DNA from 4 places in the Priestia sp. FSL W8-0001 genome. Region 1 is predicted to be linked to each of the others. Evidence: riboswitches for the same ligand, from Rfam matches in the RefSeq annotation. Region 1 holds a riboswitch; each other region holds the start of a gene.
The links. A riboswitch is a leader RNA that binds a small molecule or an ion and turns the genes downstream of it on or off. The one in region 1 is predicted to bind cobalamin.
Positions count from the first base shown of each region.

Region 2: another riboswitch for cobalamin. It lies ahead of metE (5-methyltetrahydropteroyltriglutamate--homocysteine S-methyltransferase); the one in region 1 lies ahead of MKZ18_RS08385 (ABC transporter substrate-binding protein).
Region 3: another riboswitch for cobalamin. It lies ahead of MKZ18_RS12120 (cobyric acid synthase); the one in region 1 lies ahead of MKZ18_RS08385 (ABC transporter substrate-binding protein).
Region 4: another riboswitch for cobalamin. It lies ahead of MKZ18_RS18875 (ribonucleoside-diphosphate reductase subunit alpha); the one in region 1 lies ahead of MKZ18_RS08385 (ABC transporter substrate-binding protein).

Region 1 covers NZ_JBBPAL010000001.1:1,587,036-1,593,297, forward strand. Annotated here, with positions in the region: gene MKZ18_RS08375 (thioredoxin family protein) at 13-327, shown strand; partial or broken gene MKZ18_RS08380 (DinB family protein) at 518-1,021, shown strand; cobalamin riboswitch at 1,224-1,405, shown strand; gene MKZ18_RS08385 (ABC transporter substrate-binding protein) at 1,568-2,509, shown strand; gene MKZ18_RS08390 (adenosylcobinamide amidohydrolase) at 2,595-3,200, shown strand; gene cbiB (adenosylcobinamide-phosphate synthase CbiB) at 3,206-4,189, shown strand; gene cobD (threonine-phosphate decarboxylase CobD) at 4,164-5,246, shown strand; gene MKZ18_RS08405 (bifunctional adenosylcobinamide kinase/adenosylcobinamide-phosphate guanylyltransferase) at 5,240-5,800, shown strand; gene MKZ18_RS08410 (adenosylcobinamide-GDP ribazoletransferase) at 5,791-6,262, shown strand, end outside.
Region 2 covers NZ_JBBPAL010000001.1:2,286,819-2,293,080, reverse strand. Annotated here, with positions in the region: gene MKZ18_RS12160 (dicarboxylate/amino acid:cation symporter) at 498-1,718, shown strand; gene MKZ18_RS12155 (DHH family phosphoesterase) at 1,847-2,815, shown strand; gene MKZ18_RS12150 (glucose 1-dehydrogenase) at 2,840-3,589, shown strand; cobalamin riboswitch at 3,767-3,953, shown strand; gene metE (5-methyltetrahydropteroyltriglutamate--homocysteine S-methyltransferase) at 4,095-6,262, shown strand, end outside.
Region 3 covers NZ_JBBPAL010000001.1:2,279,369-2,285,630, reverse strand. Annotated here, with positions in the region: gene MKZ18_RS12135 (YdcF family protein) at 1-35, opposite strand, end outside; gene MKZ18_RS12130 (YhdT family protein) at 229-507, shown strand; gene panF (sodium/pantothenate symporter) at 504-1,964, shown strand; cobalamin riboswitch at 1,963-2,147, shown strand; gene MKZ18_RS12120 (cobyric acid synthase) at 2,255-3,745, shown strand; gene MKZ18_RS12115 (FecCD family ABC transporter permease) at 3,845-4,894, shown strand; gene MKZ18_RS12110 (ABC transporter ATP-binding protein) at 4,891-5,718, shown strand; gene MKZ18_RS12105 (hypothetical protein) at 5,925-6,164, shown strand; gene MKZ18_RS12100 (Hsp20/alpha crystallin family protein) at 6,196-6,262, opposite strand, start outside.
Region 4 covers NZ_JBBPAL010000001.1:3,586,346-3,592,607, forward strand. Annotated here, with positions in the region: gene MKZ18_RS18855 (DUF2325 domain-containing protein) at 1-115, opposite strand, end outside; gene MKZ18_RS18860 (DUF1540 domain-containing protein) at 328-486, shown strand; gene MKZ18_RS18865 (hypothetical protein) at 587-790, shown strand; gene MKZ18_RS18870 (ribonucleotide-diphosphate reductase subunit beta) at 824-1,870, opposite strand; gene MKZ18_RS18875 (ribonucleoside-diphosphate reductase subunit alpha) at 1,888-4,083, opposite strand; cobalamin riboswitch at 4,266-4,451, opposite strand; gene MKZ18_RS18880 (IS1182 family transposase) at 4,952-6,262, shown strand, end outside.

The DNA of each region.
Region 1 (6,262 bases):
GAGGATTTAGTAATGAAAAAGATTACAGAGGAAAAGCAGTTTCATGAACAAATCAAAAGAGAAGAGCTAAGCGTTGGTATCTTCACAACAACATGGTGTCCAGACTGTAAACGCCTTGATATGTTTATTGGTGAAATTATTGAAGAAAACCAAGATAAAGCTTGGTTTGAAGTGGATAAAGATGAGTTTGAAGAACTTTCTGCAGCAAACAATGTAATGGGAATTCCGTCTCTTCTTGTTTATAAAAATGGTGAGAAAATTGCACATCTTCATAGTGCAAATGCAAAAACACCTGAAGCAGTGCGTGAGTTTTTAAGTTCAATCTAAGTTGATTAGCTACTTGTTTACATAAGCAAGTAGCTTTTTTGTATAGAGTTTTGCTAAACGTCCCGCTCTTATTTTTTAAGAGTCTTTCTTGTCTTTAAACACTTTATTAGATAAAAACAAGCTTGTAGAACACGAACGTACGTTTTATAATTTAAATGTGGGAATACATGGTAATATGGAGGGGTTTTGAATGTACATAACAGTAGAAGATTTTATTAAAGAGTGGAACCGCGAAGCCATGCTAACTCAAAAAGTTTTAGAAGGCCTAACTGATCAGGCGTTAACTCAAAAAGTTTATACAGAAGGTCGTACTCTAGGAAGAATTGTGTGGCACTTTACAACAAATATTCCAGACTATTTGGCTCATTTTGGGTTGGAGATAGATTAGCTAGCAAATGCTGAACATGTACCCTCTTCCGCTAAAGAGATTGCTGGAGTTTTCAATAGAATTAGCTTACAAGCAGCGAAAGCTATTAACCAGCAGTGGACAGATGAAGCGTTAAAAGAAGTTCAAACAGCCTTTGGTCGACAAGAGACGAATGCTCAAATTTTAATGGGATTAATCAAACATATTATTCATCACCGTGGACAAGTTACGGTACTTATGCGTCAAGCTGGAATTGAACCTTTTGGTGTATACGGTCCCACCAAAGAAGGATGGGTTGGTGTAGGCGTGGAAAACCCTCCTGTTTAAAAGTAATTAGGCTATAAAAAAAGAGTCTTTTCACAGACTCCAAAGACTTACCCCTAAATTTTCAGCCTATCATAATGATACAATAGCAAAAATGTTTATATCTTACTATTACTTTGCTAGAACTTCTGACCTAAAATGTATGAAAGTTATGTCGATTTTCTATTTCCATTTTGAATGGAGTGCGTTATACTAAGACAGGTGAATAATCGTGAAGCAATAAGGTCTCAAATTTAACATTGAGTGAAAAGGGAAGTTTGGTGCAAGTCCAACGCGGTCCCGCCACTGTAAACGTTAGATGTCTAAAGATGCCACTGTTTGAAAAATGGGAAGGCTTAGTACATCATATACGTAAGTCAGGAGACCTGCCTTATTGTCAACTGTGAAACCTTCGAGGAGAGGGGAAGCAGGGTATTTGACGTACATAAACAATGCGAAAGTCATTCGCATCATTTAACGTTACCTGCTTTACTTTCGATTGAAAGTAAAGTTTTTTTATGTGTGCTGAGCGACTTCATAACCGATACATAATTAGGAGGGGTTATCAAAATGAAAAAGTGGTTATCATCTGTTATTGTTGCGATGTTCCTTGTTGTTCTTGCAGCGTGTGGGGCAACTGATGAAGGAAGCAAACAAACAGAGCAAACAAAGCAATCAGAAGAGCAAGCTGTTACGGTTAAAGATGCAAGAGGAGAAGAAGTAACGGTTGAACAAGCACCCAAGAAAATTGTTTCTCTTATGCCAAGTAACACGGAAATCGTCTATGAGTTAGGTCTTGAAAAAGAATTAATCGGAGTAACAAGCAACGATGATTATCCTGCAAGCGTGAAAGAAAAAGAGCAGGTAGGAGATATGAATATCAACGCAGAAAAAGTTATTGCATTAAATCCAGACCTTGTGTTAGCTCATGGTTCAAGCATGGGAATGTCGGATGAAGTTTTTAAGCAAATTGAAAGTGCTGGTATTCCATTATTTGTTGTAAATGATGCAACTGATTTCAATACTGTGTATGAAACGATTGGGAACATCGGAAAACTAACGAACAAAACAGATGAAGCAAATAAAACAGTAAAAGAAATGAAAGCTGCTGTTTCAGAAATTGAAGAAAAAGCGAAAGAAATTAAAGACGAAGATCGTAAGAAAGTATGGGTAGAGGTTTCACCTGCGCCTGAGATTTATACAACTGGTAAAGGTACGTTTATGGATGAAATGATTAAAATAATCGGAGCAGAAAACGTAGCTGGAAATGAAGAGGGATGGGTAAAACTTTCGGAAGAGAAAGTGGTTGAGCTAAATCCAGATACAATCGTTACAACATATGATGGTGACGCCAACGAAATCAAAAATCGTCCAGCATGGAGCGATATTACAGCTGTAAAAGAAAATCAAATCGTAAACGTTGATTCTAATAAAACAAATCGACCTGGACCACGAATTGTAGAAGGGTTAGAAGAGTTCGCGAAAGCCGTATATCCTGAGGTGTATAATTAATCGAGAAAAGGACCATATTCCAATTCAAAAAGGAATTGGTCCTTTTTTATCGTTACGTCTTGAGCAGGATGATGAATTATTAACGATGAAAACAAGTATACCGTTTAAAGCGTACAGTTCAGGCGTACTAGGAGATGGTATGCTTGAGACTAACGTTTTTTATAATCGTTTTGTACACAAATACTACCGTGCTGATTCACCTGCTGAAGAATATAGAGTATTTTTAAAAGAAAAAGGCTTCGTTTATGATAAAGTAGTAGGGTTGATGACGGCTGTTTATTTACGGAACAAATCGGTTTATACATATTGTAAAGATGGTCTTACAGTCTCATCTATTATTACTGCCGGAGTTGGTAATGCCGTTGATTTGACGTCTGATGATATTACTCCATTTTCTTCAGGGCCTGGAACGATTAATATGTTCATATTTATTGACGGGAAATTAACGGATGCTGCGTTTTTACAGCTGTTTATCGCAGCAACGGAAGTGAAAACGCGAATGCTTTACGAGCTGGGAGTGCAAGATTCGAACACAGAGACGCTTGCGACAGGAACATCTACTGATAGCATTTGTATTGCCGCAAGCCAAACCGGTAGCATGTATGAGTACGGTGGGTCCATGACGGCTCTGGGACAAGCGGTAGGAAAGCTCGTTAAGCTAAGTTTACTTGAAACCATTCAAAAAAGGTGATGTGTATGGACTTTCAACAATTAATTGTAGCGCATTTGCTAGCTATCTCAATGGCGCTTGTATTAGATGCTATTATCGGAGATCCTGTAAATTGGCCACATCCCGTCAGGTGGTTTGGACGCTGGATTTCTTTCATTGATAAGCGTTTAAACCAAGGTAAGTTTCAACGAATGAACGGTCTGTTCCTTGTATTAAGCATGGTAGTATGGTGTTTTGTACTACCTCTAGCTCTTCTAATCGCTCTATATGAAATTTCCTACTGGATTGGAATTATAGTCGAAGGCATAATGATTGCTACCACAATTTCAACAAAATCTTTGGGGGAAGCTGCCTATAAAGTAGCGCTGCCTTTACAAAAAGGTGACTTACAGGAAGCGCGCTTTCAAGTGGGCATGATTGTGGGAAGAGATACCGATCATCTTGACGAAAGCGAAATTGCCAGAGCGACAGTTGAAACAGTGGCGGAAAACACAAGTGATGGCATTACAGCTCCTTTATTTTTTGCTTTTGTATTAGGCGGAGCAGGCGCTTTTTTTTATCGAAGTATTAATACGTGTGATTCAATGGTGGGCTATAAAAATCCTATGTATGAAAAGTTTGGATACTTTAGTGCGAAATTAGATGACTGGTTGAATTTTATCCCTAGTCGGCTGACAGCGTTTATTATGGTTATTAGTAACGTAATGCACAGTGAATTTACAGCAAAGCATGTGTTTAGCATAATTAAAAGGGATGCACCTAAACACCCGAGCCCAAACAGCGGCTATGGTGAAAGTGCTGTTGCCGCTTTGCTTGGCATTCAGCTAGGAGGTCGCAACACATACAAAGGAATTGTTTCAAATCGTGCGAAAATGGGAGATCCTCTTTATTCTTTAAATGTTAGTCATATTTTTAAAACAGTCCAAGTGATGAAGCGGACCGTTTGGTGTACTTGGTTTTTTTATCTGATAGGAGGGATACTGATTGGCATTACCTACACATGGAGCTAACCCCGCAATTTTTCTAGAGGCGATAGGCCAAAATGCAGAACGTTCATTCATTGATTTTAGCGTGAATACAAACCCTTTAGGAGCACCGAATATCATTAATGAAAATTGGGATGAACTTAGAGAAATCGCTTTTTCTTATCCTGATCCTGATGTGAAAAAGCTAACGGGCCTCATTGCTACTTACCATAAGCTTACTTCTAATGAAGTCTTAGTAACAAACGGTGCAGCAGAAGCCTTCTTTTTGCTTGCTTCCATATTTTCAAACGAAAAGGTAGGGATTTTACAGCCTACTTTTATTGAATATGAACAGGCGAGTTTAGCTCATGGCTGTGAAATCATTCATATTTCTCTGGAAGAAACAGATAATTGGAATTGGAATATGTCGGAAATAAAACAAAAGCTTCCAATCTTAAAAGTCATATGGATTTGTCATCCCAACAACCCTACCGGACGAATGTATGACATAAATGAGTGGGAAGAGCTAATTGACTTAGCTCATCGTGAGAAGACTTATCTAGTTGTTGATGAAGCGTTTATTGATTTTGTAAAGGGAGCTTTCTCGTTTGATCGATGGATTCAAAAGTATCCATATCTAATCATTGTTCGGTCTATGACAAAAATGTTCAATATTGCAGGGGTAAGGTTAGGGTATGTTTTAGCTCATCAAGGCATCATTACTAAGTTGATGCAAAAGCAGCCACCTTGGAGTGTGAATGGTATGGCGCAGCAAATTGGCCGGTGGTGCTTATCTGAAGCGGAGTTCGTGAATAAGACGGTCGAGTATATTGATACAGAAAGAAAGCGAGTGACAAACGAGTTACAAAAGCTAGGGTTTACCATATCTCAGTCGGCAACTAACTACTATTTATGCAGTATTCCAGAGAGTTACACTTCAGCTGGATGGCTGTCATTTTTAGCACAAGAAGGAATTGTAGCAAGACACACGGAGAATTTCCTAGGCTTAAACGGTCGTTATGTTCGATTAGCAGTCAAAACACAAGCAGAGAATGATCAGCTTATTAGCGTATTGAAAAAAGGGGTCGGGTTGTCATGTTAGTATTTGTAACCGGAGGTGTTCGCAGCGGAAAGTCAGCAGCGGCAGAGGCATTTGTTCAAAAGCTAATGACCAATCGTGCCGTCTATCTAGCGACTAGCCGCGTCACTGATCATGAAATGCAAGAGCGAATTTCGTTGCACCAACAGCAACGAAATGATTCTAACTTGTCATGGTCTACTCTTGAAGTTCCAAAAGATCTATCTGGTATCTATTCATCGATTCAAGAAACGGATGTCATTTTGCTAGATTGTGCTACAAATTGGCTGGCAAACGAGCTTTTTACCAAGGAAGAAAAGTGGCAATCTCATTTGAAAGCAAACGAACTATTCAACAAAATGGTAGGAGTAATTCATCAATTGAATGAGCGATGTCAGCATCTTATCATTGTATCAAACGAGTTGTTTGAAGAGAGCGTCCTAAAGGGACCTACGTTTACATATATGAAGTTATTGGGGCGAATTCATCAGGAGATTGTGAATCAAGCAGACTTAGCGATTTGTGTAGAAGCGGGTATTTCCTGCTACTATAAGGGAGATGAAACAGCATGGCAGTAAAAGAGTGGATGGTCATCGCGCGCTTAGCGCTGCAGTTTTTTACAATCTTGCCAACAGCAAAAACAATTCAATGGACGGAAAAGCGCACGGCCAAAGCACTTTATTTTCTACCATGGATTGGCGCTTGTATAGGAGCAGTTAGCTATGGGCTATTTTTAGGTCTAGAATGGTTAGGGGTTAGCACTGTCACGACGGCTATTTTGCTTATGCTAGCTGGTGGGATACTCACAGGAGGCTTACACTTAGATGGATGGATAGATGTGAGCGATGCTTATTTTTCACATCAACCAAGAGAAAAAAAGCTTGTGATTTTAAGTGATCCTAACGTAGGTGCATTTGCAGTTCTGTCAATTCTAGCTCTATTAGCTCTGCGTTTTAGCGGAATAAATGAGCTGATTAACATTGAATCAATTAATTTAGTTATGTTCATGAGCGTATTTGTATTGCCTCGTATTGTAGCAG
Region 2 (6,262 bases), 700 kb from region 1:
TAGGACACTCGATTCCTGCGGGAAAGAGAGGGAAAACGTGAGATCCCGCAGCGCAGCGAGGAAGCTCAGGTTCCTCCCCGCGGAAAGCGAGTGACCGTAGCGCAATGGAACGAACGTGTTCAGACAAACCAAAAGGATTGGAACAGCTATTGTTCGTCTCTTAGAAGCAATCATTTTGATCAGCTAGCTCCTCATGAGATAGCTACATTTGATAAAAATAAGTCGCTGGAAATTTTACATATCTTCTTTAAAGGGATTTCTCCCAATTGATTTTAAAAAACGAACAAAGATGACTATTCTCATTTTTTTGTTCGTTTTTTAGTTTTTTGAGGGTTGACACGTGTCTTTATGGAGAATAAGATGGTAGTGTGATAAACGGAAAGTGTATAGTATGCAGTGAACAAAATATGTATAAATATGCAAAAAAAGGGGAGTTACTGCGTAGCAGTTAAGGCGATGGGATACAGCGGGAATATCATTATGAGGAGAGAACAACTATGAAAAAACCATCGTTACTAACGCAGGTTTTAGTAGCATTCGTCGTAGCTGTTGCGCTCGGACTCATCTTTGGAGACAAGATGTCTGTCGTGCAGCCGCTTGGCGATTTGTTTCTAAGGCTCATTAAGTTTATTATGGCGCCTTTGATTTTAACGACGCTCATTGTAGGCGTAACAAGTTTACAAGATACCAAGCAGCTTTTTAGTATGGGAGGGAGAACGATTGTTTTCTACCTCTTTACAACGTTGATTGCTGTGACGATTGGTATCGTATATGCTGTGATTTTATCACCTGGTACAGGAGCTAACGTGTCGTTACCGCAAGGAGCCACTGCGCCGAGTGGAGAAGCACCAACGCTTACGGAGACGTTGTTAAACATGATTCCGGAAAATCCATTTGCAGCGTTAATGGAAGGGAATATCCTACAAATTATCTTTATGGCAATTGCAATTGGTTTAGGGATTTTATTTGTAGGAGAGCCAGCAAAGCCAATTCAAAAGCTATTTGAATCTTTTTCCACAGTCATGTTTAAAATTACAAGTGGTATCATGGTCATTGCACCAATTGGTATCTTTGGAATGGTAGCACCAATTATTGGTGAGTATGGTTTAGCTGTTTTAGCACCTCTCGCTAAGGTGATTATTGCTGTAGCATTAGGTTGTTTAACGCAGCTTCTCGTTGTGTATTCTCTTGCGGTTAAAGGCTTTGCTGGGATGAGTCCACTTACATTTTTAAAAGGAATAGCACCAGCCGGCCTTGTAGCTTTTAGTACAGCAAGTAGTGGTGCAACGCTACCTGTTTCAATGAAAAACGTTCAGGAAAACCTTGGCGTTTCAAAGGAAACAGCAAGCTTTGTTTTACCGTTAGGTGCCACAATGAATATGGACGGTAGTGCGATTTACCAAGGTGTTGCTGCGCTATTTATTGCACAATTTTATGGAATTGATCTCGGTATGAGTGAAATTTTACTAATCATGTTTACAACTACCATTGCATCAATTGGTACTGCGGGCGTGCCAGGTGCAGGGATGATTATGTTAACAATGGTACTAGCAGCCGTCAACCTTCCAGTTGAAGGAATTGCTTTAATTGCAGCAATCGATCGTATTCTTGATATGTTCCGTACGTCGGTTAATATTGTCGGAGATGCTGCAGCTTCTGTTGTTGTAGACTCATATGAGAAGAAATCAAAAGAAAAAGCGAATCAGCAAGCATCGTGAATTTTTGTGCGTACATCCTTATGAAAGGTGAGGATGTACGCATTTTTTTCATTCCTTGCTATAATGGAAAAAGATTCACGCATACTAAAGTGAATGAGTAATTGATAACGATTTAAAGGAGTTTTTTGATGACAAAAGTAAAGTTAATTTCACATAATGATTTAGATGGGGTAAGCCCAGCTTTATTAGCTCGCTTAGCATTTGGTGATGAGAACCTTGATTACGACACGGTAGGAATCGGACGCATAAACGATACGGTGCTGCATTTTATAGAAGAAGATAATGATGGACAAGACTTATACATAACGGATATTAGCGTAAATGATGAAGTAGCAGCTAAGCTGGATGAACTTGTGAAAAATGGTCAAAAGGTTACGCTTATTGATCATCATATTTCTGCACTTCCTCTTTCTGAAAAATACGATTGGGTCCATGTGATACCAGAAGATAAGAATGGGACGAAAACAGCAGCTACATCGCTTTTTTATACATATCTACTAGAAAACAAGATGTTGGAACGTACGAAGATGCTGGATGAATACGTAGAGCTTGTACGTTTATTCGATACGTGGGATTGGTTTCACGAGAAAAATGAAAAAGCAAAAAGACTTAATCACCTTTACTACTTAATTTCTCATGAAGAGTTTAAAGATACGGTTCACGAAACGCTACAAGCATCTTATACTGGTGCCAATCAAAGCTTTGAATTTACAGAAAAGCACGCGATTTTACTTGAAGCTGAAGAGAAGCGAATTGAAAAATATATCTATGACAAACAAAAGCAAATGATGCAAGCAGAAGTAGAGATTGCAGAGCAAAAATACAAGGTAGGGATTGTGTTCGCAGATACATATCAGTCAGAGTTGGGAAATGCATTATGCCTAGAGCATGAAGAAATCGACTTTTCAGTAATGGTTGATATGGGAAGGAAAAAGCTAGGGTTTCGAGCGGTGAAAGATAAGATTAATTTAGCTGAAATCGTGGGTCACATTGGTGGTGGAGGCCATCCAAAAGCATCCGGCTGCAAATTAACGAGCGAAACCTTCAAGCTATTTGTAACCGACCACTTGTTTCAACCAGACGAAAAAAGTGAATAAACTAAGTGTAGAGGAGGGATGACTTTGACATTTGAACGTGAGGTTGTTGTGGTAACTGGTGGCGCAAATGGAATTGGAAAAGGTGTGGCAAGCGCCTATGCCAAAAAAGGTGCCAAAGTGATAATCGCAGATATTGATGAAGAACAAGGGGAGAAGCATGCTAAAACGCTGCGTGAAGCAGGTGCACAGGCAATGTTTATTCACACAGATGTAAGAAAAGAAGAGGATGTTATCAACCTCATGAAAGAAACTGTTTCAGCTTATGGTACGATTACCATTCTGGTTAATAATGCTGGAGTAACAAAGTGGAAGTCTCCGTATGAGTTAACGCTAGATGAATGGGATGATATCATAAATCTTAATTTACGAAGCGTATTTTTATGCTCAAGAGAAGCTGCAAAAGTGATGCGAAATAACAAAATAGGTGGTTCAATTGTAAACTTAGCTTCTACGCGTGCCGTTATGTCAGAGCCACACACCGAAGCATACGCTGCTACAAAAGGTGGCATTGTGGCGCTAACGCATGCTCTTGCCATTTCACTTGGACCAGACAAGATTACCGTCAACGCAATTTCTCCTGGCTGGATTGAAACTCAGCAATATGAGGAGCTTCGAGATGTTGATCATGCTCAGCATCCGTCTAACCGAGTTGGCACTCCAGCAGATATTGCAAAAGCGTGCCTTTACCTGACGCATCCAGACAATGATTTTGTAACGGGGACGAACGTAGTTGTCGATGGTGGAATGACGCGCAAGATGATTTATGAACATTAACTAAAGTAAGCAGGCTATAGGCTATACCTATAGCCTGCTATTTTTATTTTGTATAAAAACACAGTTATATGAAAGCGTATTCTTTTTAAAATTTAGAAAAATCAGACTTGATTTACTTATCGAAATCATGTATCGTTATGTTCAATTCCTAATTGAAAAGGAATTAGTGTATAAAGTGAATATGTTCATGCAAAAGGTGCTAAGACACTAGTTTTAGCTTAAAAGGGAAGATCGGTGAAAATCCGACGCGGTCGCGCCACTGTAAGGAGGAGCCTATTATCAGTAAACCACTGTTTATGAAACGGGAAGGTGATAATAGGTGATGATTCTAAGTCAGGAGACCTGCCTGTTGTTTGCACTCACAACCTACGCGTAATAGGGAGAGGTGATTAGCTTGGTATTGAAACAAAAGTATATGTTGTTCAATACTTCTTAAAGCTGTCGTCTAACTCTCTTTCCAGAGAGTTTTTTATTGCAGAAAAATAGACGAAACGAGGAGATTGAAATGACAGTGAATACAGCAACAATTGGGTATCCAAGAATCGGTAGAAACAGAGAATGGAAAAAAGCAATTGAATCTTATTGGAAGCAGGAAACAACGGAAGCAGAGCTGCACAACCAACTTCATGAGTTGTATGTTAATCAGCTTCGTATTCAAAAAGATAAGGGGATTGATTTTGTTTCAGTAGGTGACTTTAGTTATTACGATCACATGCTTGATACGGCGGTTATGTTTAATATTATTCCAGCTCGTTTCAAAAAGCAAAATCTATCCGCTCTTGATACATATTATGCAATGGCAAGGGGGAACAAAGAAGCAGAGGCATGTGAGATGACTAAGTGGTTTAATACCAACTATCACTACATTGTCCCAGAGTTTACTGACGTAACGCCAGCATTGAATGAAAACAGACCATTAGCATATTGGCAAAAAGCAAAGGACGAATTGGCACTTAACGGTAAGCCTCTTCTAATTGGGCCAGCAACCTTTATCTTATTAGGCAAAGGATTTAAACAAGAAGAAGTATCGAGCTTATTTGCTCAATTAACTCCGCTTTATATTCAAGTGATTAAGGAGTTACATGAAGCGGGAGCAGAGTGGATTCAAATTGATGAACCAATTTTTGTAACGAATAAAGCAGAAGGGTACTGGAAGGATGTTGAGGCATTTTATCAGCGTATTTCAGAGGAAGTACCTGGTGCTAAACTTATCATCCAAACGTATTTTGAAGCATTAGATAATTACCAATCTGTTGTGAACCTTCCTGTGAATGCTTTTGGGTTGGATTTTGTACATGATGAGAGAAAAAATAGTGAAGCGATAAAAGCACACGGTTTTCCAAAAGGGAAAAAGCTTTTTGCAGGCGTTATTGATGGTCGTAACGTGTGGAAAAGTAACTTAATTGAAAAAGCTGCACTTGTAAGTGAATTGCAAAAATTAGTGGGTAAAGAAGAGGTAATTGTTCAGCCATCTAGTACACTGCTTCATGTCCCTGTAACGGTAGAAACTGAACAAGAGCTACCAGCTGATATTCGAGCAGGCTTAAGTTTTGCTGAAGAAAAGCTGACTGAGCTAGAACTTTTAAAGGACCTTTTAAAAGGGGATAGCGAAGCAGTAAAAGCACATCAGCAAGAGATTGAGGCATTTTCGAAGGTTGCAAACCGCGTTCACGCGAAAACGAGAGCAGAGCTAGAACAGATTGATGATCAAGCCTTATCTCGTGCTTCTGTGGCTGAGCGCCAGCGTTTGCAAAAAGAAAAGTTTGATTTACCGCTTTTACCAACTACAACAATTGGAAGCTTGCCACAAACAGCAGAGGTTCGTTCGAAGCGCTTAAAATGGAAGCAAGGTCAGTTAACGAACGAACAGTATGAAGCGTTTATAAAAGAAGAAACAAAGCGCTGGATTGAGATTCAAGAAGAAATTGGTATTGATGTGCTGGTTCACGGTGAGTTTGAACGTACGGATATGGTTGAATTTTTTGGTGAGCGCTTAGGCGGAATGTTAACAACGAAAAACGGTTGGGTTCAATCATATGGTTCACGCTGCGTAAGACCACCTGTTGTATACGGAGATGTCTATTTAGTCGAGCCGATGACGGTTAAAGAAATTGTCTATGCTCAAAGTTTAACCGAAAAAGTCGTAAAAGGAATGCTGACGGGGCCAATTACCATCTTAAACTGGTCATTCCCACGTACAGACATCTCGAAGTATGAAAGCATGAATCAAATTGCATTAGCCATTCGAAAAGAAGTTAAAGCGCTTGAAGAAGCCGGTGTTCACATGATACAAGTAGATGAACCTGCGCTGCGAGAAGGATTGCCAATTCGAGCTGAAAAGCAAGCCGCGTATTTAAATGCTACTGTTGAAGCGTTCCGTCTAGCAACAACGGGTGTAGAAGATACAACGCAAATTCATACGCATATGTGCTATTCGAAATTTGATGACATGATTGACACAATCTCTGCACTAGACGCAGATGTCATTTCAATTGAAGCATCCAGAAGTCATGGCAATATTATTTCTTCATTCGAGCAGTATTCATACGATAAAGAAATCGGGCTTGGCATTTACGACATTCATAGCCCTCGTATTCCAAGCTTTGAAGAAATGACAAATAATCTTGACCGTGCTCTTCGCGTGTTAAACCCAGCACAATTTTGGGTTAATCC
Region 3 (6,262 bases), 690 kb from region 1:
AAAGAAGTAAGTACGTAGATAAATTTTCTTTTCATAAGCTACTCCCATCGTTTATTCCTATTTAGTATAATGCAGTAATTGGTATAAAAAGTAGTATTTATTTAATATTTAAGCGGTAAATAGGAAAAAATGTCATGAATTTAGCAAAAGGGATAGCTTCATATGTTTTGGAACGTTATAATCATAATGCACATCTTCTGCAACATTTCAAAGAAGGAGAGAACGAACATGAAGAAAAAAGCCGATTGGCGTTATCGAATCGCACATAAAGAAGCTTTAATCGGTATCGGCCTGGCTCTTTTCCACTTTGCATGGTGGTTTGGTTTTGCGTACGGACTTGGTTCAAAGCCCGTATCAGAGTATACATACATATTGGGGTTTCCGGCCTGGTTTTTTTATAGCTGCGTACTTGGAATCCCGCTCATTATTTTACTGGTCTGGATTATTGTTCGCTTTTTCTTTTCAGATCTTCCTTTAGAAGATGAAGAAAGAGGTGAGAGCGAATGAACTGGGCTGTTGTTGTTCCTCTTGTTGTGTTTGTTCTATTAATTTTTGCGATTGGCTTTATTACCGCTAAAAAAACAAGCACGGCAAGTTCATTTATTAATGATTATTTTCTAGGAAGCAGAGAGCTTGGAGGGTTTGTTCTTGCCATGACGATGGTCGCGACGTACGGAAGTGCGAGCAGCTTTATTGGTGGTCCTGGTACAGCATATCAAACCGGACTTGCTTGGGTACTATTGTCCGTGATTCAAGTTGTAACAGGTTACTTTGTTCTCACAACTCTTGGCAAAAAATTCGCCATTGTTTCGCGAAAGATGAATGCCGTTACGCTTGTTGATTTTTTGAAAAAGCGATATGAAAGCAATATTGTTGTGATTGTTTCTGCTGTAAGCATTGTCCTTTTTCTATTTGCTTCTTTAGCTGCTCAGTGGGTTGGAGGAGCTAGATTAATTGAAGGTTTTGTAGGCATTTCATACAAAAGTGCGCTTGTCATCTTTGCAGTCACCGTACTTGTTTATGTATCAATTGGTGGGTTTCGTGCTGTCGTACTAACCGATGCCCTGCAGGGAATTGTAATGCTTGTAGGGACGATTATTTTACTAATCGCTACTATTTATGCTGGCGGCGGTGTCGAAGCAATCATGAAAGACTTAGTGAATGAAAATCCAAATCTTGTGACCCCGTACGGAGCAGATCGTTCATTAACACCGCTTTATGTGTCATCATTTTGGATTTTAGTTGGAGTAGGAGTTGTGGGACTGCCACAGGTGGCCGTTCGAGCGATGTCTTATAAAAACTCGAAAGCGATGCATCAAGCCATGCTTATCGGTACGGTAGTAGTTGGTGTGATTATGTTAGGGATGCATCTTATTGGTGTGTTTGCTCGTGCTGTAATTCCAGGAATTGAAGTGGGAGACACTGTGATGCCGACGTTAACTCTTGAAGTATTACCACCTTGGTTAGCAGGAGTTGTACTTGCTGCGCCGATGGCAGCCATTATGTCGACGGTAGACTCTATTTTATTAATCATTAGCTCTGCTATTGTAAAAGATTTGTATTTAAACTACGTTAATCCGAAAGCAAAAGAGCAGCAGGTGAAAAGATGGAGCTTCTTAACAACAATGATTATTGGAATTTTAGTATTTTTGTTTGCTATTAACCCACCTGATTTACTCATTTGGTTTAACTTATTTTCATTTGGTGGACTTGAAGCAGTATTTATTTGGCCAATTGTGTTAGGATTATATTGGACAAAAGGAAATAAATATGGAGCAATTTCGGGAATGGTGACGGGGCTTTTAGTGTATATTTTAATTCACACATACGCTCCTAACCCATTTGGCATGCATACGGTTGTGCTTCCCGTTGTTCTGTCTTTATTGGTTTTTGTAACTGCAAGTATAATGACACAATCAAAAACAAAGAACCTACAAGAACAGCTTCGTAAAAAATATTTATAAACGATTATGTTTTAAAAGTGCCTTATGCGTTTAAGGATAATAGGGAAATCGGTGGAAATCCGATGCAGCCCCCGCTACTGTAAGTGTGGATGAACCTGCAACAAACCGCTAGCAATGAGCTAGGAAGGTGCAGAAGTAAAGTGAAGCACAAGCCAGGAGACCTGCTTTTAAACATTAACTCTTATTTTTCGGCGGGGAAAATAGGTGACGTGCACATCAAAAGAATAAAGATGTTGTCATGAAGCCTTGGTTTTTAGCCAAGGCTTTTTGCTATGAAAGGCGTGATACAGATGAAAAAAGCAATTCCTCTTATGATTCAAGGAACGCACTCGGACGCTGGAAAAAGTTTACTTACAACTGCTTTTTGCCGAATTTTTGCAGAAGATGGTTTCAAAACAGCGCCGTTTAAATCACAAAATATGGCACTTAACTCTTATATTACAAAGGATGGAAAAGAGATTGGACGTGCTCAAGGAATTCAAGCTGAAGCTGCTGGAGTGGAAGCAACGACCAATATGAATCCGGTTTTAATCAAACCGACAAGAGAGTATGAGGCGCAGGTCGTCGTTCATGGTGTTCCTTTGCAAAATATGTATGCGTACGAGTATAGGAAAGATTTCTTTGAAACCGGACGTGAGATTATCACCAAAGCGTATGAAGAGCTTGCTTCTGAGTACGAGCATATTGTCATTGAAGGAGCAGGGAGTCCTGCTGAAATTAACTTAAACGACCGTGAACTTGTGAATATGCGAGTAGCTGATATTGCACAGTCTCCCGTTATTTTAGTAGGAGATATCGATAAGGGAGGCGTTTTTGCTAGCTTAGTAGGAACAATTCAGCTGCTTCCAAAAGAGCATAAGTCAAAAGTGGTAGGTGTGATTATTAATAAATTTCGAGGTGACTTGTCGCTGTTGCAACCAGGGCTTGATTGGTTTGAAGAGTATACGGGACTTCCTGTTCTAGGCGTCGTTCCTTATCTGGATGATGTGGAGATTGATGCAGAAGATTCACTTGCTTTAACTACGTACCCTACTCTTCCAAATCCAGCTAAAGAACTTGATGTTGCCGTTATTTCTTATCCTCGCATGTCGAACTTTACAGATCTAGATCCTATTCGTTTTGAAGATGATTGCCACGTAAGGCTTGTGACAAAACCTTCTCAGCTTGGAACGCCTGATTTAATCATTTTACCTGGGAGCAAGAATACGTTAGAAGACGCAAAGTACTTGTATGAAACGGGCTTAGCAGAAGCTATTTTGACAAAGAAGAATAAGGTGGATATTGCTGGAATCTGCGGTGGGTATCAAATTTTAGGTGAAGTGATAAGTGACCCAAATGAAGTGGAATCAACCCAAAAATCTGTTAAAGGGCTAGGTCTTTTACCTATTGAAACTGTAATGAAAACAAAGAAGCGAACAGAACGGGTAACGGGAAGGGCTATTTTACACGATGAGTCCTATCAAATTGAAGGTTACGAAATTCATATGGGCGAAACAACGTCTACCAAGCCAACTGTACATTTTGCTGAGCTAAATGGTATAAAAGAAGGAGCAGTTTTTGGTCGCGTCATTGGTACATACATACATGATGTTTTTCATAATGATGGCTTTCGACGTGCATATTTAAACGATATTCGACAGCAAAAAGGATTAGTGCCGATTAAGAAAACGTTTAATAGTAGGGCGCGAAAGGAAGAGTCTTTTCAAAAGCTAGCTGCACATGTACGAAAAGCAATTGATATGAAACAAATTTATGAAATCATGAGTGAATATAAAAAGTAATTCACTATCAAACGGTTGGGGCGTGCTATCTGTAAAAGATTCTTTACAAAAAGGTTAAAATCCCGGCCCTCGGTTTCCGATAGAGGGAGTTGATGCAAGATGAAAAAAATCGCAAACAAAATTGTCTTATTTTATGTCTTTAGTATAATCCTTGTTTTAACTACAGTTATTACTGGTGTTTTTGTAGGTACCGTGTCTTTAACCGTTACAGACGTTATTAAAATTATTGTTCAAAACATGTCTGGATTATCTTTATATCATGGCCCCAGTAACATGGAGCTCATTATTTGGGAAATTCGATTTCCACGCGTAGTCGTTGCCTTTTTAGTTGGAGCAGCTCTTGCCATTGCGGGGGCAGCTTTTCAAGGCTTGCTTCGAAACTCATTAGCGGACCCGTATACCATCGGGGTGTCTTCTGGAGCCACTCTTGGCACGGTGCTTGCTATCTTTTTTAACTGGCAGCTATTTGGGATGCATACCTATACGCTACCGATTATTGGGATTGTATCTGGCTTTTTAACGCTTTTACTCGTATTTGGTATTACAAAGTTAGCGAGCGGGACATTAGCTAACGAAACTATTATTTTAGCAGGTATTATTTTGTCATCGTTCATGAGCGCTATGATTTCTCTTATGGTTGCATTATCATCAGAGCAAGGAGTGCGTGAAATTTTGTATTGGCTGATGGGAAGTGTGTCAATGAGAGGTTGGGGACATGTTCAGCTTTTACTCCCGTTTTTCATCATCGGTACGGTCGGCTTACTTGCGAATACCCGCGAGCTAAATGGCTTTGCGTTTGGCGATCAGTCTGCACAGTTTATGGGAATTAACGTAAAAAGCAGAAAGCGTATCATTTTGGTATCGGCAGCTATTTTGACAGGTGCATCCGTATCTGTCTCTGGAGCAATCGGCTTTGTTGGACTTGTCATTCCTCACTTAGTAAGGTTGGTGGTAGGTGCAAACCACAAGCATGTGCTTCCTCTTTCTATTCTGATTGGAGGAAGCTATCTTGTGTTGGCAGACCTTGTAGCACGAACCATTCTAAACCCACAGGAGCTTCCAATTGGTGTGGTAACTGCGCTCATCGGCTCACCTATTTTTACGCTGTTGCTTATTAAAGAAAGGATTAGGAAAAGAGGGATTGAATGATTGAGGTTTGTAACGTAACTGGTGGGTATAAAAAGCATAAGCCTACTGTAAAAAGCGTAGCTTTCACCGTGGAAAAAGGCTCATTTTGCACGCTTCTTGGACCAAACGGGAGCGGAAAGACCACGCTCATTCGCTTGATGATGGGCGTGCTACCGCTAACAGCAGGAGAAATTAAGTTAGAACAAAAGTCAATTTCCTCCTATTCAGCTACGCAGTTAGCGCAAAAAATAGCGGTTATGACGCAGGAAAACCAAATCGGTCTAGAGTTTACCGTTCGTGAAATTGTGGCGCTTGGTCGCTATCCTTTCCAAACGAAACGGTTTTTAAATAGTGAATCACCTTATGATAAAGAAGTGATTGAAAGAGTGATGAAAAGAACGGATGTGTGGCGATATCGTCATCACTCATTCAATGCTTTGAGCGGTGGGGAAAAACAGCGTGTTCTTTTAGCTAAATCTTTAGCGCAAGAACCTGAATATTTGTTGTTAGATGAACCGACAAATCATCTAGACGTAAAGCACGCAATGGAACTGCTGCATTTATTAAAAGAGCTGCAGCGAGAAGAAAACTTAACCATTGTGGCGATTTTACATGATTTAAACATTGCAGCACTATTTGCTGATGACGCCATCTTGTTAAAAGATGGAGAGGTTTATGCAAGAGGTATTGAAGAGATTTTTAGTGACCAGCAAACTCTTCAGCACGTCTATGGAGTTGATTTACACGTACTTTATCATCCTGGAGTCCATAAAAGGCAGCTTGCATATGTCCCCCGAAAGAAGAGAAGGTACTACAAGCTTTTTCCAACTTATATACGCTCATAGAAAATGAACGTTGTCTGTCAGTAAGCTTTGAACATTCCCTGCGCACCCTTTCTACGGGAGATAGCGGAAAGGGTATCCATTGGTGTAAGCAAATCGTTCAGTACACAGATGAAGAGAAAAGCAGCGATTTACTTTCGTGGTCTGGGATCGATCATCGCTTTACACGAATTTCATTTTACGAAGATGGAGTATATACGTGGCTATTCTTGTTTACAAAAAGTAAGGAACAGGTGAACGTCGTAGTTGTTACGGATATGCCTCTTAAAGATGAATCACTTTTAGAAACAGCAATGGAAGTAAGTGCTCAGCTTGGAGGGTTGGGAATCAATCGAGGGAATTTTGCAGCTTGTGCTGTTAGAAATACGGATACAAAAGCAGTAGATGCTAAAAAAATTAAAGCTATTATAAAACGAGAAGTTGATAAATATCAGCTTGTTACGCAATGAAAAATGCTCACCGTGTAAACAGCGAGCATTTTTAGTCGAAGCGATGAACATCAATTTCTGTTTCAGGTAAATTTGTATACTTTATGAGCTTGACTTCA
Region 4 (6,262 bases), 2.0 Mb from region 1:
TCACCATATTACTTTTTCTTCCATCAAGATGAATAACTTCGTTAAACCCCTCACCTGCTAACCGATCTGTAATATGCTTTAAACGATCTCCTCCAACAACCATAACTGATGACATGTATTTCTCCTCCTATACGATAAAATTAAGTTTATTTAAAATCTTAACGATGATTTAATCTTGTTTGCTATATACATAGAATAATTGAGAATGATTCTCTTTGTCAATTATTAATTGATAAAAATTCTCAATTAATTTTCTAATCTCTCGATTATAACAATAATGAAAATTGACCATACTACATATATCACGCGTATAAAGGAGGGGAATATATGTCACAAAACGTTCTTTGTGAAGTGAATAACTGTCATTATTGGAAGCAAGGCAACCGTTGTGGAGCAGACGAAATTTACGTAGTCAGCCATGCTGGTAAAAAGGCTTCTAATAGCCGCGAAACAGATTGTAAAACATTTAAACCTGAAGATCTTTAAATCGGTTATCCTAAAACAAACTTTGTTCTATTCCTAATTAATAAAAAAGGACAACCACGCGGGTTGTCCTTTTTCATATCAACGAAAGTGAAGGTAATATATGAATACCAATCAACTTGTTCATTTTTTCAAAGCAGAAGCTGTTAAAGCCAATAAACAAACGTTCCCCATTTATGTGCAATCATTTGCTCATTTATGGCAGTATGAATGTGGAACATTAGAAACCATTCCACCTGAAATTGACCTACTTATCACTACTCGTGCTATTGAACTAGGCCTTATTTCAACACAGGTAGCTGACTAAAACTGTTGTAGCCATTTAGTCAGCTTCTTTATTTTACAAATCATCAAATCCATTTACATCTGATGCTTTTGTATATTGTCTTGACTTTTGCTCAAAGAAGTCTGTCTTACCAAGGTCAACCTCTTGATACGCAACAATCCAACGCAGCGGATTTTCAATTGGTGCATCAGGAAACGCTACGCGCCCAAATCCCATTTGATTACAGCGTTTATTTGCCATATATTCGATGTATTGACGAATATCTTTCATCGTAATTCCATCAAACTTCTCACCAATGACTGACTCAGCCCATTCAATTTCAAGCTGGGCAGCTTGTCGGAATGTTGAAGTAACAAACTCTTCAAGCTCAGCCGTACGCTGTTCTGGATTTTCATTTAGCACTTCTTTAAAGATTTTTTCAAATAACCCCACATGAAGCTGCTCATCACGATTAATATAGTTAATCATCGTGGATGTGGCAACCATTTTTTGATTGCGTGCTAAGTTGTAGAAAAACGCAAACCCACTATAGAAGAACAGACCTTCTAAAATAACATCATATACAATGGACTTTAAAAAGTTTTCAACTGTTGCCTCTTCAGCGAATGCTTTATAACCATTTGTCACAAAGTCATTGCGTGCACGAAGCTTTTCATCCGTACGCCAATATTCAAATACTTCATCTTGCTTAGCTTTTGGCACTAAGCTTGATAATACATATGAATAAGAGTGATTATGAACAACTTCCTGCTGAGCTAAAATAATCATCAGCGCATTGATTGAAGAATCCGTAACATAATCAGCAACTTTGCTCGCATAATCTGACTGGATGCTGTCCAATAAAGCCAACAAACCAATAATCTTTAAAAAGCTCTCCTGTTCATCCGCTGTAAGCTGTGGAAACTGTTTGATGTCCTGTCCCATATTAATTTCAAACGGTGTCCAGAAATTAGCTAGCATGCGCTTATACTTTGGAAACGCCCAAGAAAATCGTACATCATCCCAGTTTAAAATATTTGAGGTTTCACCATTAATAATTCCCGTTGAGCGGTTCGGGGCATTTTCATTCATAATCTCACGTTTCTTTAGACTGTTCGTCAACAAAATCGACTCCTTTCTTAGCTATGGCAGCTTTCACACTCATCAATTACTTCGCTAGACGTAGAGCGAACATAATACGTTGTTTTTAGCTTTTCTTTCCATGCAGTCATGTGTAAATCTAGTAAATCTTTTGCACGAATATCATTTTGAACATAAATGTTAAACGATATAGATTGGTCAATATGACGCTGACGCTTTGCATTTTGCTTAATGCTCCAATGTTGGTCGATTAAATAAACAGACTTATAATACCAATTCGTTTCCGGTGACAAATCTGGAGCAGTAACTGGAATTTTATAGTTTTTCTTCTCTTCTGAATAGAACTTACGGAAAATCGGATCAATACTAGCCGTAGACCCAGCAATGATGGAAGTAGATGAATTCGGCGCAACGGCCATTAAATATCCGTTTCGAATTCCCTTTTCTTTCACAAGCGCCTGTAGCTCATTCCACTGATTACTTTCGTAACCGCGTGCTGCAAAATAAGCTCCTGTTTCCCAATCGGACCCTTCAAATAGAGGGTATGCTCCTTTTTCTTCTGCAAGCTCCATGCTTGATTGAATCGTTAGGTAAGCAATTTTTTCATATAACTCATCGCAATACTGAACAGCTTCTTCTGTTTCCCAAGCGATCTTTTGTAGAGCTAATAAATGGTTCCAGCCAAACGTACCTAAACCGATAGCACGATAGCGTTGGTTTGTTAGTTTTGCCTGTAGAACTGGAAGGTTATTCAGTTCAATTACGTTATCTAGCATACGAACTTGAATGGGCACAAGGCGTTCAAGTACATCTTCCGTTACTGCACGTGCTAAGTTGATAGACGATAGATTGCAAACGACAAAGTCACCTGGTTGCTTTGTAATGACGATTTTTCCATCTTCTGTGATTTCTTCAACCACTGTTGTCATGCTTTGATTTTGCGTAATTTCTGTACATAAGTTACTGCAATAAATCATGCCCTCATGACGGTTTTGGTTAGCACGGTTCACTGTATCACGGTAGAACATATATGGTGTTCCTGTTTCTAATTGTGAAATCATAATTCGTTTAAAAATTTCAATCGCAGGCACTTTTTCTCTTGATAGGGATTCATTTTCAATACATTCACGATAACGATTTCTAAAGGAGCCGCTGCCTTCCTCTTCATCATAGAAATCTTCTAGCGAGTAACCCATTACCGTACGAACTTCATGAGGATCAAACAAGTACCAGTCTTCACGTTTTTCAACAGCTTCCATGAATAAATCCGGCAAGCAAACGCCAGTAAATAAGTCATGCGTACGCTGACGCTCGTCTCCATTGTTTAAACGTGCATCTAAGAAAGAAAAAATATCCTTATGCCATACGTCTAGATATACAGCAATTGCCCCTTGACGTTGACCCAGTTGATCAACACTAACTGCTGTGTTATTAAGCTGTTTCATCCAAGGAATTGTTCCTGATGATACGCCCTTAAACCCTTTTATATCGCTACCTCGGCTACGGATATGACCTAGATATACGCCAATTCCACCACCGTTTTTACTTAGCGTAGCTAAGTCCGTATTGCTATCATAGATACCTCGTAAACTATCATCAACCGTATCAATAAAGCAGCTTGATAGCTGTCCATAGCTTTTTCCTGCGTTCGCTAATGTCGGCGTTGCCACTGTCATGTAAAGGTTTGAAAGTGCCCAATATGACTCTTTTACCAGCGCTAAACGCTCTTCTTTCTTTTCATTTGCCATGAGTGTCATAGCAATAATTAAAAAGCGTTCCTGCGGTAGCTCGTATACACGCTTATCATGTGATGTTGCTAAATAGCGATCAGCTAATGTCAACAGGCCAATATACGTAAATAGGCTATCTTTTGTATAATCAATGGCTAAGCCTAGCTCATTAATCTCTTCCACAGAGTATGTATCCAAAAGCTGTGTACTATAAATCCCCATATCTGTAAGCTCTGTAATAAGCTTATAAAATGAGCCGTACCTTTCAGCTTGATCGTATTTTCTATTGGCGGCAGCTTTGCGATATAGCTCTTGTAAATAGATATGAGCTGCTACATATGTCCAATCTGGCTCATCCATTGAAATTCGCTCAAGTGCTGCTAAAATAAAAACATTTGCTATTTTTTCGTCCGTCATATTCTCTTTCGCAGCAACTGTTTCTACTACCTTTTCCTCATACCATGAAAAATCAAGTTGTGGAAATTTTTCACCAAGTAGTTTCATATCATAATTTACTTTTTCAAGTTTATTTAAATCTGTTGTATTAATCATAAAAATAAGTTCCTCCTTTTTCTCCAGCATAAAAAAATCGCTCACCTGACGCAGTGAGCGAATAGAACGAAGATAAAAGAAGACAAAATGTCTTTTCTCAATCCTCGCTCTATCCTCTCACCTCCCGAAGAAGATAAAACGTCATAAAAAAGGCAGGTCTCCTGACTTATGCTTCGCTTTACTCTAAGGCCTTCCCATGATCGTTACTCACAGTGGCTATTCCTTATTTCATCAGCATTCACAGTTGCGGGGACAGTTTTGGATTTACACCAAATTCCCTTTTAAGTCTTTTTTCAGACACCTTTTCTACTGGAAAACACAAAATATAGTATATGAAGTTTTAATCAAAAACAAGATGTTGTGTTATAAACACATTATAAGGGACAACTTACAGAACTACAATATCTTTTTCAAAATAAATTCCCGCACATTTACCCCACCCTTACTTAACATACTGATTTACGCCTTTGTTAAGTAAGGTTTCCTAAACATATGTAAAAAAAGAAATTTTTAAAAGTTTTGTTAGGTATTAGCAACTAGCCACTACAAACAGTCTTATTTTTCATCAAACTATTCCATCATAACATGTTTTCTCGGATTGGTTGTACTATTTGATTTATGAAATTTAATCAAACTTTTTTTCACATGACTAGACAGCTGCTATATAAATAAAAAGAAAATTTTTTTAAAAACCGAACTCACAATAAAAAATCCACTTTTAAAGTGGATTTCAGACTGTAGACAAACTGGAAGAAATCCAGTTTGCCTACAGTCTTTTTTATTTTACAATGGAAGTACTACATAACTTGAGGTGATTGACATGCTTTCGAAACATAATCCCATTCAACGAGATCAATTAGAAATGATTACGTTAAATCAATTGGTACCGGCCAGCCACTTGGTTCGTAAAATAGAGGCAGCACTTGATTTTTCGTTCATCTATGACTTGGTGAAGGACATGTATTCAGAAATCGGTCGTCCCAGTATTGATCCTGTCATCTTAATTAAATTGACCTTCCTTCAATACACGTTTGGAATCCGGTCCATGCGCCAAACGATTGAACAAGTGGAAACCAATATGGCCTATCGCTGGTTCCTTGGGTATGGTTTCCACGATAAAGTGCCTCATTTCTCTACGTTCGGAAAAAACTATGAACGCCGTTTTAAAGATACCGATCTGTTTGAACAGATTTTCTATCGCATCTTAAAGGAAGCTGCCGAGAAAAAGCTAATCAGTGCCGAGCACGTTTTCGTGGATTCGACCCATGTTAAAGCGAGTGCGAACAAACGCAAATTTGAAAAGAAAGTCGTTCGCAAAGAGACACGCGCGTATCAGGAACGCCTTCAAGAAGAGATTAACCAGGACCGGGAAGATCACGGAAAAAAACCATTTCCTCCGGACAAGTTTGAGAAGGAAGAGAAGAAAGAAATCAAAGAAAGCACCACCGATCCAGAGAGTGGTTACTATGTGAAGGATGAACGGACGAAGCAGTTCGCCTATTCTTTTCACGCAGCCGCGGATCGTAACGGTTTTGTGCTTGGCACCATGGTCACACCTGGCAACACACATGATAGTCAGATTTTAGAGCCATTGGTCGGAAAGGTCATCGAGAGAGTCGGAAAGCCTGAAGCGGTCGCCGCAGATGCCGCGTACAAAACTCCTGCGATTACCCGTTACTTATTGGAACAGGGGATGACCCCTGCCTTGCCATACACACGACCACGTACGAAAAAAGGTTTTTTCCGAAAACATGACTATGTGTATGACGAATACTTTGACTGTTATCTTTGCCCGGCAGGTGAGATCTTGGCCTACTCGACAACGAATAAAGAAGGATATCGGGAGTACAAATCGCCAAAACAGATTTGTGCGACATGCCCATTTTTAGCCAGATGTACGGAGAGTAAAGACCACCAGAAAGTGGTGACGCGTCATATTTGGCAGGAATACGTAGAAGAGGCAGACCATCTTCGCTATCACGCAGAGGTGAAAGAGATTTATGCCAAACGTAAAGAAACCATTGAGCGTGTATTCGCAGATGGAAAAGAAAAGCATGGCATGCGTTGGACAACGTTAAGGGGACTTAAAAAATTGTCGATGCAGGCGATGCTTACTTTCGCTGCCATGAAC